One region of the Streptomyces sp. NPDC051909 genome, then DNA from elsewhere that is predicted to be linked to it. Evidence: riboswitches for the same ligand, from Rfam matches in the RefSeq annotation. Region 1 holds a riboswitch; each other region holds the start of a gene.

The links. Region 1 has a riboswitch for cyclic di-AMP ahead of AB0M18_RS27310 (M23 family metallopeptidase). Riboswitches for the same ligand answer to the same signal wherever they lie in the genome.
Positions count from the first base shown of each region.
Region 2: linked by a shared signal. The riboswitch ahead of AB0M18_RS29565 (M23 family metallopeptidase) and the one ahead of AB0M18_RS27310 (M23 family metallopeptidase) in region 1 are both predicted to bind cyclic di-AMP.
Region 3: linked by a shared signal. The riboswitch ahead of AB0M18_RS17265 (LysM peptidoglycan-binding domain-containing M23 family metallopeptidase) and the one ahead of AB0M18_RS27310 (M23 family metallopeptidase) in region 1 are both predicted to bind cyclic di-AMP.

Region 1 is NZ_JBFAYA010000019.1:99,452-102,717, forward strand. It holds gene AB0M18_RS27305 (PP2C family protein-serine/threonine phosphatase) at 1-733, shown strand, start outside; cyclic di-AMP (ydaO/yuaA leader) riboswitch at 1,021-1,167, shown strand; gene AB0M18_RS27310 (M23 family metallopeptidase) at 1,179-2,267, shown strand; gene AB0M18_RS27315 (aldo/keto reductase) at 2,349-3,266, shown strand, end outside.
Region 2 is NZ_JBFAYA010000024.1:23,979-27,244, forward strand. It holds gene AB0M18_RS29560 (GntR family transcriptional regulator) at 209-892, opposite strand; gene AB0M18_RS29565 (M23 family metallopeptidase) at 1,070-1,840, opposite strand; cyclic di-AMP (ydaO/yuaA leader) riboswitch at 1,853-2,018, opposite strand; gene AB0M18_RS29570 (pitrilysin family protein) at 2,234-3,266, opposite strand, start outside.
Region 3 is NZ_JBFAYA010000009.1:230,718-233,983, reverse strand. It holds gene AB0M18_RS17270 (tyrosine-protein phosphatase) at 1-798, opposite strand; cyclic di-AMP (ydaO/yuaA leader) riboswitch at 1,172-1,328, shown strand; gene AB0M18_RS17265 (LysM peptidoglycan-binding domain-containing M23 family metallopeptidase) at 1,333-2,313, shown strand; gene AB0M18_RS17260 (SGNH/GDSL hydrolase family protein) at 2,488-3,266, shown strand, end outside.

The DNA.
Region 1 (3,266 bases):
GCTGCAGATCGCGGCGCGGTACGAGGCGGCGCAGGCGGACGCGTTCATCGGCGGCGATCTGTTCGCGGTCCAGGACACGCCCTTCGGGGTACGTCTGGTGGTCGGCGACGTACGGGGCAAGGGGCTCGACGCGGTCGAGGCGGTGGCGGTGGTCATCGGCGCCTTCCGGGAGGCGGCCGAGCACGAGGCGACCCTGGAGGGGGTGGCGGAGCGGCTCGAACGGGCGCTGGCCCGGGAGGGCACGCGGCGGACCGGGCTCGATGCCTTCGAGGGGTTCACGACGGCGGTGCTGGCCGAGATCCCGGGCGGTGACCGGGTCGTACGGGTGGTGAACCGCGGGCATCCGGAGCCGCTGCTGCTGCACGTGGACGGCGGCGTCGAGCCGTTGCTGCCGAGCGAGGCCGCACTGCCGCTGGGCATGGGGGAGTTGGCGGTCTGGCCGGACCGGGTGGACGTGACCCCGTACCCGCCGGGCGCGACGCTGCTCTTCTACACGGACGGTCTGTCGGAGGCGCGGGACGCGGCGGGCGCGTTCTACGACCCGAAGGAGCGGCTCGCGGGGCGGATCTTCCCCGGGCCGGAGGAACTGCTCGACGCGCTGGTGGCGGACGTGCGGCGGCACACGGGCGGGGACACGACGGACGACATGGCGCTGCTCGCGGTGAGCCGCCCGGCGGCGGGCCAGCCGGAACGGCGCCGGACGATGCCGGTGGTGCCGGGCGACGACGGGTGATGCGGGGCGACGACGGGTGATGCGGGGCGACGGCAGGGTGATGCGGGGCGACGGCAGGGTGATGACGGGGTGATGACGGGGTGTAGCCGAAGGGTCTCCCTCCGATAACAATTGACGTGGCGTCAGATTCCTCGTGCGAACGGCTGTGTTTCTGAAGGGCGTTCAACTCGGGCGATTCCCTCCCAATCCAGCTAATGATCAAGAGGAACAGCTTGGAATCGGAGGGTCGCGTCTATTAACGTTCGATAACGCAGCGCGGTCGTCCCAGCCGTCGCAAGAGACGGCACCGTGCGCGTGCGCCGAATTCCGCAAGGGAACCGGGGAACCACCACTTGGGGTGAATCGGGCCCCACCGCACTCGTGCGGCAGGCCCGTAGGAGACCTTCCTGCTCCGAACCCGTCAGCTAACCCGGTAGGCGAGAAGGAAGGAAAGGAGAGCGCCTCCGTGGCGTCCAACACCCCTGCTCCGCAAACCCCCTTCGCCTCCTACGACGCCGCCGGCCAGGTGGGCGCCCTGGACGGGGGCACGGAGGAGTGGAACCCCACCGAGGACTCCCTGCGGGCGCAGAACCGCTCCGGCGGACGCCACCGTGTCGTCAAGCAGCGCTCCAACTTCGCGCGTTCCTCCACCGTGCTCGGCGTCGGTGTCATCGCCGCCGTCGGTGCCGGCGGCCTGGCCACCGCGCAGCAGAAGCCCCCGGTCTCGATAGCGCTCCCGGACGTCGACCTGCCCGACGCCTCGGACCTGCCCGGCGTCGGCGAGCTGATCGGCTCCGACGACGACAAGACCTCCGACACCGCGGGCAACGCCACCCAGCCGCTCACCGCGCTGACCTACACCACCAGCGAGACCGCCCCGCAGGGCGCCGGCGGCGAGGAGGCCGGGACGCAGACGGCGACCGCCGACGCCGGCGAGGCGCTCCGCGCCCGCATCCTCCAGCAGGCCGAGCAGCAGCAGGCCGCCGCCGACGCCGCCGAGAAGGAGGCCGCGGAGAAGCTCGCGGCCGAGAAGGCGGCGGCGGAGGCCCAGGCCAAGGCCGACGCGGCGGAGAAGGCGGCCGCCGAGGCGAAGCGGAAGGCCGAGGAGGAGGCCGCGGCGAAGGCCGAGGCCGAGCGCCTGGCCAAGCTCGCCGCCAGCTACGCGCTGCCGACCTCCTCGTACACGATCACCTCCACCTACGGCCAGGCCGGCTCCATGTGGTCCTCCGGCTACCACACCGGTCTGGACTTCGCCGCCCCCACCGGCACCCCGGTCAAGGCGGTCCACGGCGCCACCGTGAAGTCGGCCGGCTGGTCCGGCGCCTACGGCTACCGGATCGTCCTGGAGCTCGAGGACGGCACCGAGATCTGGTACTGCCACCTCTCCTCCATGACCGTCGGCGTCGGCCAGTCCGTCGGTACCGGCGAGACCATCGGCCGCGTCGGCGCTACCGGCAACGTCACGGGCCCCCACCTCCACCTGGAGGTGCACACCCCGTCCGGCGACGGCATCGACCCGGCGGCCTGGCTGCGCGACAAGGGCCTGTCCGTCTGAGGGCCGGTCTCTCCGGGGGCCGGTCTCTCTGAGGGACAGCGGCGCGGAATACCGGTGGCGGCCCGCGGAGTTGATCTCCATATGAGCTCTCTGCGCCGCCTCGGCACCTCCGACCTGCACGTCTTCCCGCTCGCCCTCGGCGGCAACGTCTTCGGCTGGAGCGCCGACGAGGCGCAGTCCTTCGCCGTGCTCGACGCCTACGCCGCCGCCGGCGGCAACTTCGTCGACACCGCCGACGTCTACTCGGCCTGGGCCGAGGGCAACGAGGGCGGCGAGTCCGAGACGGTGATCGGGCGCTGGATGGCCTCCCGCGGCAACCGCTCCGACATCCTCGTCGCCACCAAGGTCGGTGCCCACCCGGGCTTCAAGGGCCTGGGCGCGACCAACATCAAGGCCGCCGCCGAGGAGTCGCTGCGCCGGCTCGGCACCGATCACATCGACCTCTACTACACCCACTTCGACGACGAGTCCGTGCCGGTGGAGGAGATCGTCACCGCCCTGGACCAGCTGGTGAAGGACGGCAAGGTGCGCGCCGTCGCCGCCTCCAACATCTCCCCGGAGCGGCTGCGGGCCTCGCTCGACTTCGCCGAGGCCGAGGGCCTCGCCCGTTACGTGGCGCTCCAGCCGCAGTACAACCTGGTCTCCCGCGACACCTACGAGGGCCCGCTCCGCGACGTCGTCGAGCAGCGCGGCCTCGCGGCCGTGCCGTACTACGGCCTCGCGGCCGGATTCCTCACCGGCAAGTACCGCGCGGGCAGCACCGTGGACAGCGTCCGCGCCGCCGGTGCCGGCCGGCATCTGGAGACCGAGCGCGGTCGGCGGGTGCTCGCCGCCCTCGACGCGGTCGCCGAGGCCCGTGGTGCCGAGCTCGCCACCGTCGCCCTCGCCTGGCTCGCCTCCCGCCCCACCGTCGCCGCGCCGATCGCCTCGGCCCGCACGGTCGAGCAGCTCCCGGCCCTCGTCGCGGTCGCCGACCTGGAGCTCACCGAGGCCGAACTC
Region 2 (3,266 bases), on a different contig from region 1:
CCCCGACGACGGATCGCACGGCGGCCGCGTCCCCGGTTCTCCCGGCGGACGCGGCCGTTCGCCTTCCCCGGGGCTCGCCGGAAGCTCCCGGAAAGCGGCAGGGGAATTCCCACGGGATTTCACCACCCGGCGCACGCGTGAATGAATCGCGTTCGGGCAGCACGAAAAAGACCCTGGAATTCCAGACTCTTTGTATACGGTGCCCGTGTTAATTCCGCGGTCCCGCACTGTGTACGGCATGTTGCGAAATCCTCACCCGCGCCCGGTCGCCGTGTTTCGGGCGGTGCCGCGACAGGGCCCGCTCCACATGCAGCGCGGTGAGCGCCCGGGCCCGTTCGGCGTCCCGGCGGGCCACCGCGTCCACGATCGCGCCGTGCTCGGCCCAGACCTCGGCGGGCCGCTCGGCCGGCTCGACCGCGTACATCCAGGCGATCTTGTGCCGCAGCTGGGTGAGCAGCGCGGTGAGCGGCGGGCTGTCCGAGGCCTGGGCCAGCGTCTCGTGGAACCAGCCGTCGAGCGCGGCCAGATCCTCGCCGCGCCCGCCCCTGGCCCGCTCCTGACCGAGCCTGACCAGGCCGCGCAGCACCTTGAGGTGGGCCTCGGTGCGCCGCTGCGCGGCCCGGGCGGCGCCCAGCGGTTCGAGCAGGGAGCGCATGTCGAGCAGGTCGGCGGCCTCCTGCTCGCCGGGCTCGGCGACATGGGCGCCGGCGTGCCGACGGGTCACCACGAAGCCCTCGGACTCCAGAGTGCGCAGCGCCTCGCGGACCGGGACGCGGGAGACGCCGTAGCGGCGGGCCAGCTGTTCCTCCGTCAGCCGGGCGCCCCGCGCGTACACCCCGGAGACGATGTCGTCCCGGATCGCCGTGCATACCGATTGCGCGGGAATGCGCATCTCCGACCTCCGTTTTCCGCCGCCCGAGACCCCGTCGAGCGCCGCCTGTCCGGCGACTCTATTGCAGGACGCCGGAATTTCCGACGGCGCCCGGTGGAAAAGGACGCAAAAAAGCCCCGGCTCGTTTCGAGACCGGGGCCTTTCACCGGAGCGGGCCGCGCGGGCCGCTCCGGACCGTCAGACGTTCACGCCGCGGGCGCGGAGGTAGCTGATCGGGTTGATGTCGGAGCCGTACTCCGCGGTGGTGCGCGCCTCGAAGTGGAGGTGCGGGCCGGTGGAGTTGCCGGAGGAGCCGGAGATGCCGATCCGCTCGCCGGGGGTGACCTTCTGGCCGACGGAGACGGTGATGGCGGAGAGGTGGCCGTACTGGGTGTACGTGCCGTCGTTCATCCGGATCACGATGTTGTTGCCGTACGCGCCGCCCCAGCCGGCCTCGACGACGGTGCCGGAGCCGACGGAGACGACCTTGGTGCCGTAGGCGGCGTGGAAGTCGATGCCGGAGTGGCTGCCGGAGGACCAGAGCGAGCCGCCGGCCTTGTAGCCGGTGCTCACGTACGAGCCGGCCACGGGGAGCTGGAAGGAGGCGAGGCGCTTGCGCTCGGCCTCGCGGGCGGCGCGCTCCTTGGCCTCGCGGATCTCCTTGGCGCGGGCCTCGGCCTTGCGCTTGGCCTCGGCGGCGGCCTGGATGCGGGCGGCCTCCTCGGCGGCGGCCTTCTCCTGGGCGGCGGCCTGGGCGTCGACCCGCTCGGAGAGGGACTCGTCGACGATGACCTGGGTGAGGCCGGTGTCCTCCGGGGAGGCGCCTTCCGTGTCGGCGGCGAGCGCCGGGGAGGCCAGGGTGCCGATGACACCGGTGGTGGCGAGCGTCGCGACGCCGGCGATGCCGGCGCTGCGGCGCGCCAGCCGGCTCGGGGCACGGTGCTTCCCGGTGGCACGGGTGAACGCCATGTAGTGGCTGATCCTTTCCTTCCCTCTCGCCTACCGGGTTAGCTGACGGGTTCGGAGCAGGAAGGTCTCCTACGGGCCCCTCCGCGCGGAGCGAAGGCGTCCGATTCACCCCAGGGACTGCGTGTGGGTCCCCGGCTCCCCAGGCTCGCGCCTTGCGGGGACTCGGCGATGACTGTCCGTTGCCGCGGATGCGGCGTCGAGCAGTGGCCGGACAGCCGCGTCGACGCTAGGCCGATCACCTTTCAATAACCAAACGGACACGGGTTTTTGTAAGACATGCCACAGGGCATTCACTCCCACTCATCTGCAATACGGACAAATGGGAGGACCCCGACGAACCAGGTCGCCGGGGTCTCGTGACGGTGTCTCAGACAGCGGGTGACAGCAGCTCGATCAGCCGGTGACGACGCTCACTTCACCGATGCCGAGCGCCCGCACCGGCTCCGCGATCTGCGCCGCGTCGCCGACGAGCACGGTCACCAGCCGGTCCACGGGGAAGGCGTTGACCACCGCGGCGGTCGCCTCCACGGTGCCGGTGGCGGCCAGCCGCGCGTACAGGTGCGCCTGGTAGTCGTCCGGGAGGTGCTGCTCGACCTGGTCGGCGAGCGTCCCTGCGACGGAGGCGGCCGTCTCGTACTTCAGCGGGGCCACGCCCACCAGGTTCTGCACGGCGACGTCACGCTCCGCGTCGTTCAGCCCCTCGGCGGCGAGGGTGCGCAGCACCTTCCACAGGTCGTCGAGCGCCGGGCCGGTGTTGGGGGTGTCGACCGAGCCGCTGATGGCGAGCAGCGAAGCGCCGTTGCCCTCGCCGTCGGAACGCAGCACCTGGCCGAACGCCCGTACGCCGTAGGTGTATCCCTTCTCCTCGCGCAGGACACGGTCCAGGCGGGAGGTGAGGGTGCCGCCGAGGCAGTACGTGCCGAGCACCTGCGCCGCCCAGACGCTGTCGTGGCGGTCGGCGCCGACGCGGCCGATGAGCAGCTGCGTCTGGACGGCGCCCGGCCGGTCCACGATGACGACCCGTCCGGTGTCGTCGGCGGTGACCGGCGGCATCGGGCGCGGGGCGGCGGGCTTGCCGCTCCAGGTGCCCAGGGTGTCGGCGAGCACCTGGTCCAGGTCGACGCCGGTGAGGTCGCCGACCACGACGGCGGTGGCGGCGGCCGGGCGGACGTGCGCGTCGTAGAAGGCGCGGACGGCGGCGGCGTCGATCGCTGCGACGGTCTCCTCGGTGCCCTGGCGCGGCCGGGACATGCGCGAGGCGGCCGGGAACAGCTCCTTGGAGAGCTGCTTGGCGGCGCGGCGGGCCGGGTTGGCCGTCTCGTGCGGGATCTCGTCGAGGCGGTTGCGCACCAGGCGCTCGACCTCGGTCTCGACGAACGCCGGGGCGATCAGGGCCTCGGAGAGCAGGCCGAGCGCCTTGGGCAGC
Region 3 (3,266 bases), on a different contig from region 1:
CTATGCCTCCGTGAGCAGGCGTTCGCGCAGGCGCTCCCGGGTCTCCGGGGCGAGCCGCAGCCCCTCCGCCAGGTAGGCGTCGACCGAGCCCCAGCTCTCCTCGATGGTCCCGAAGGCGGCCCGCAGATACTCCACCCGCGCGTCGAACAGCGGCGCGAGCAGCTCCATCACCTCGGGCGACATCCCGTCCGGGGCGGTGGAGCTGCGCTGCACCTTGTAGCGGCGGTGCGGCGCGTTGGACTTCACGTAGTCCGCCTCGATCGCCTCGCGCTCCACGCCGACCGCGAGCAGCGAGATCGCGATCGCCAGGCCGGCCCGGTCCTTGCCGGCCGCGCAGTGCATCAGGGCCGGGACGCTGTCCTCGGCCATCGCGTGCAGGATGCGGCTGTGCTCGGCGGTCCGCCCGACGATCATCTTCTGGTACGAGTCGGACATCCGGGCCGCGGCCTTGCCGTCGCCCAGGATCCCGCGCAGCTGATCCAGGTCCCCGTCGCGGACCAGCTTCCAGAACTCCTTGCCGTCCGCCGGGTCGTTGAGCGGGATGTTCACGTTCCGCACGCCCGGGAGCTCGACGTCCGCGCCCTCGATCCGTCGGTCGGCCTCGTTGCGGAAGTCGAAGACCGTGTGCAGTCCCAGGGTGGCGAGGAAGGCCGCGTCCTCCGTGGTGGCGTGCGCCAGGTGACCGCTGCGGAAGAGGTGCCCGGGGCGCACGGACCGGCCGTCCACGGTCGGCAGTCCGCCCAGATCGCGGAAGTTGCGTACGCCGGTGAGCTCGGGCTCGGTCGTCGCTTGCGTCACGGTTGCTCCTGCTCTCGAGATCGGTTCCTGCGGCAATCATCATGGCTGGCGGACCGCGCGGGCACCCCCTCGGGATGGAATGGGTGATCTGTCCGTATTGGGCGATTGCGTATAACGCGCCCTGGTTGCAGGGGAGATGGGATCCGGGGCGTGAGCAGCGTCATAGACGTGACGGACCGTGGCTGATCGTCTTTTCCAAATTCCCCTCGGCAAAGGGAGATCGAGAGACCGTCATCCACGGAGGGTCACCGGAATTCCGGGCGGATATCACGGAATTCGAGATCGAATGGAACCGGCGGCTTGTTCCGCTCGTCCCCGCTCGTCTAGCGTCGCGCTCACTCCGGACGGACCGCCGAATCCTGCCGCCGACCGGAATCCGCACTCACCCGTACACGGCAGGAGCGGGGGACCCAGGTAAGTCGCCGATCCCTCGGAGAGAAGGACGGCTCGGGGTGAAGCCGCGCGACCGCGCGGCCGGACATCTCCAGTCCGAACCCGACAGCTCACCTCGCAGGCGACGGAGAGGAAACCGCCATGCCCGCGAAGGGTAAGCACCGCCGTACCAAGGCCAACCCGATCACCCGCGGGTTCGTGGCCGCCGGCGCCGGAGGCGCCGTCGTCGCCCTCCCGCTGATCGGTGCCACCGGCGCGCACGCCGCCGAGCAGGCCGCCCCCGCCGCCCCGCTCCAGGCCGTCGCCGCCGTCGCGCCCGCCGCCGTCACCCCCGCCAAGGCCCCGGCCGCCAAGGGCACCAGCTACACCGTCGTGCGCGGCGACTACCTGTCGAAGATCGCCACCGAGCACCACCTCGCGGGCGGCTGGCAGAAGCTCTACCGCGACAACCGCCAGGTCGTCGGCGAGAACCCCTCGCTGATCTTCCCCGGCATGAAGCTCACCCTCGGCGCCAAGAACACCGCCAAGGCCGCTCCCGCCAAGGCCGCCCCCGCGCCCAAGGCCGCCGCGCCCAAGAGCTCCGCGAAGAGCTCCGCCAAGAACGGCGACACCGCGCCGAGCCGCGCCTCCCGCGGCAGCGAGCGCACCGCGGCCCCGGCCGCCGCGAGCTCCTCCTCGTCCTCCGCCGAGTCCACCTCGGCCGGCGCCGCCACCTCCTCCGGCTGGTTCGCCCCGGTCGGCGGCGGCGTCTCCACCCCGTACCGCGCCTCCGGCTCCATGTGGTCCTCCGGCTACCACACCGGTGTCGACTTCATCGCCTCCACCGGCACCACCATCCGCGCGGTCGGCCCCGGCACCGTCTACTCCGCCGGCTGGGGCGGTGCCTACGGCAACCAGGTCGTCATCCAGCACGCCGACGGCACCTTCTCGCAGTACGCCCACCTCTCCTCGCTGTCCGTCTCCGCCGGCCAGACCGTGAGCGGCGGCCAGCAGATCGGCCTCTCCGGCGCCACCGGCAACGTCACCGGCCCGCACCTGCACTTCGAGATGCGCACCGGCCCGGAGTACGGCTCCGACATCGACCCGCTGGCCCTCCTGCGCCAGCACGGCGTGAGCATCTGACGTCACGTCGACCATCCGACCCCGTTCGGACAGCACCCGGAGGCCCGGCACGCACGTGCCGGGCCTCCGGCGTATTCCGGCTTGGTGGAATCTTTATCGGTGGCATATGTCACCCGGCGTCAACCCCTCCTTACGGTCGCGTAGGTCACATCAGGAAGGGAAAGATGTGGTCCCGTGGCAGACGATTCGAGATCTACAGAAACCAATGCATTCGGGTCGTACGCGGCGATCGGTGACAGCTTCACCGAGGGCGTGGGGGATCCCGGTCCCGACGGGGCCTTCGTCGGGTGGGCGGACCGGTTCGCGGTCCTCCTCGCCGACGAGCTGCCGGAGAACGACGAGTTCCGGTACGCCAATCTCGCCGTACGGGGGCGCCTCCTGGACCAGATCGTCGCGGAACAGGTCCCGCGGGCGAAGGAACTCGCCCCCGACCTCGTGACCTTCTGCGCCGGCGGGAACGACATCATCCGCCCCGGCACCGACCCCGACGACGTCGCCGAGCGCTTCGAGCGCGCCGTCGCCGACCTCACCTCCGCCGTCGGCACCGTCATGGTGACCACCGGCTTCGACACCCGCGACGTGACCCTGCTCAAGCATCTGCGGGGCAAGATCGCCACCTACAACGGGCACGTCCGGGCCATCGCCGACCGGTACGGCTGCCCGGTGCTCGACCTGTGGTCGCTGCGGTCCGTCCAGGACCGGCGCGCCTGGGACGAGGACCGGCTGCACCTCTCGCCCGAGGGTCACACCCGGGTCGCGCTGCGCGCCGCCCAGGTCCTCGGCATGGAGGTGCCCGCCGACCCGGAGCAGCCGTGGCCCCCGGAGCCGCCGCGCGGCACCCTGGAGGTCCGCAAGGACGACATCCACTGGGCCAAGGAGTACCTGGTGCCGTGGATCGGACGCCGACTGCGCGGCGAGAGCTCCGGCGACCACGTCGAGGCCAAGCGCCCCGA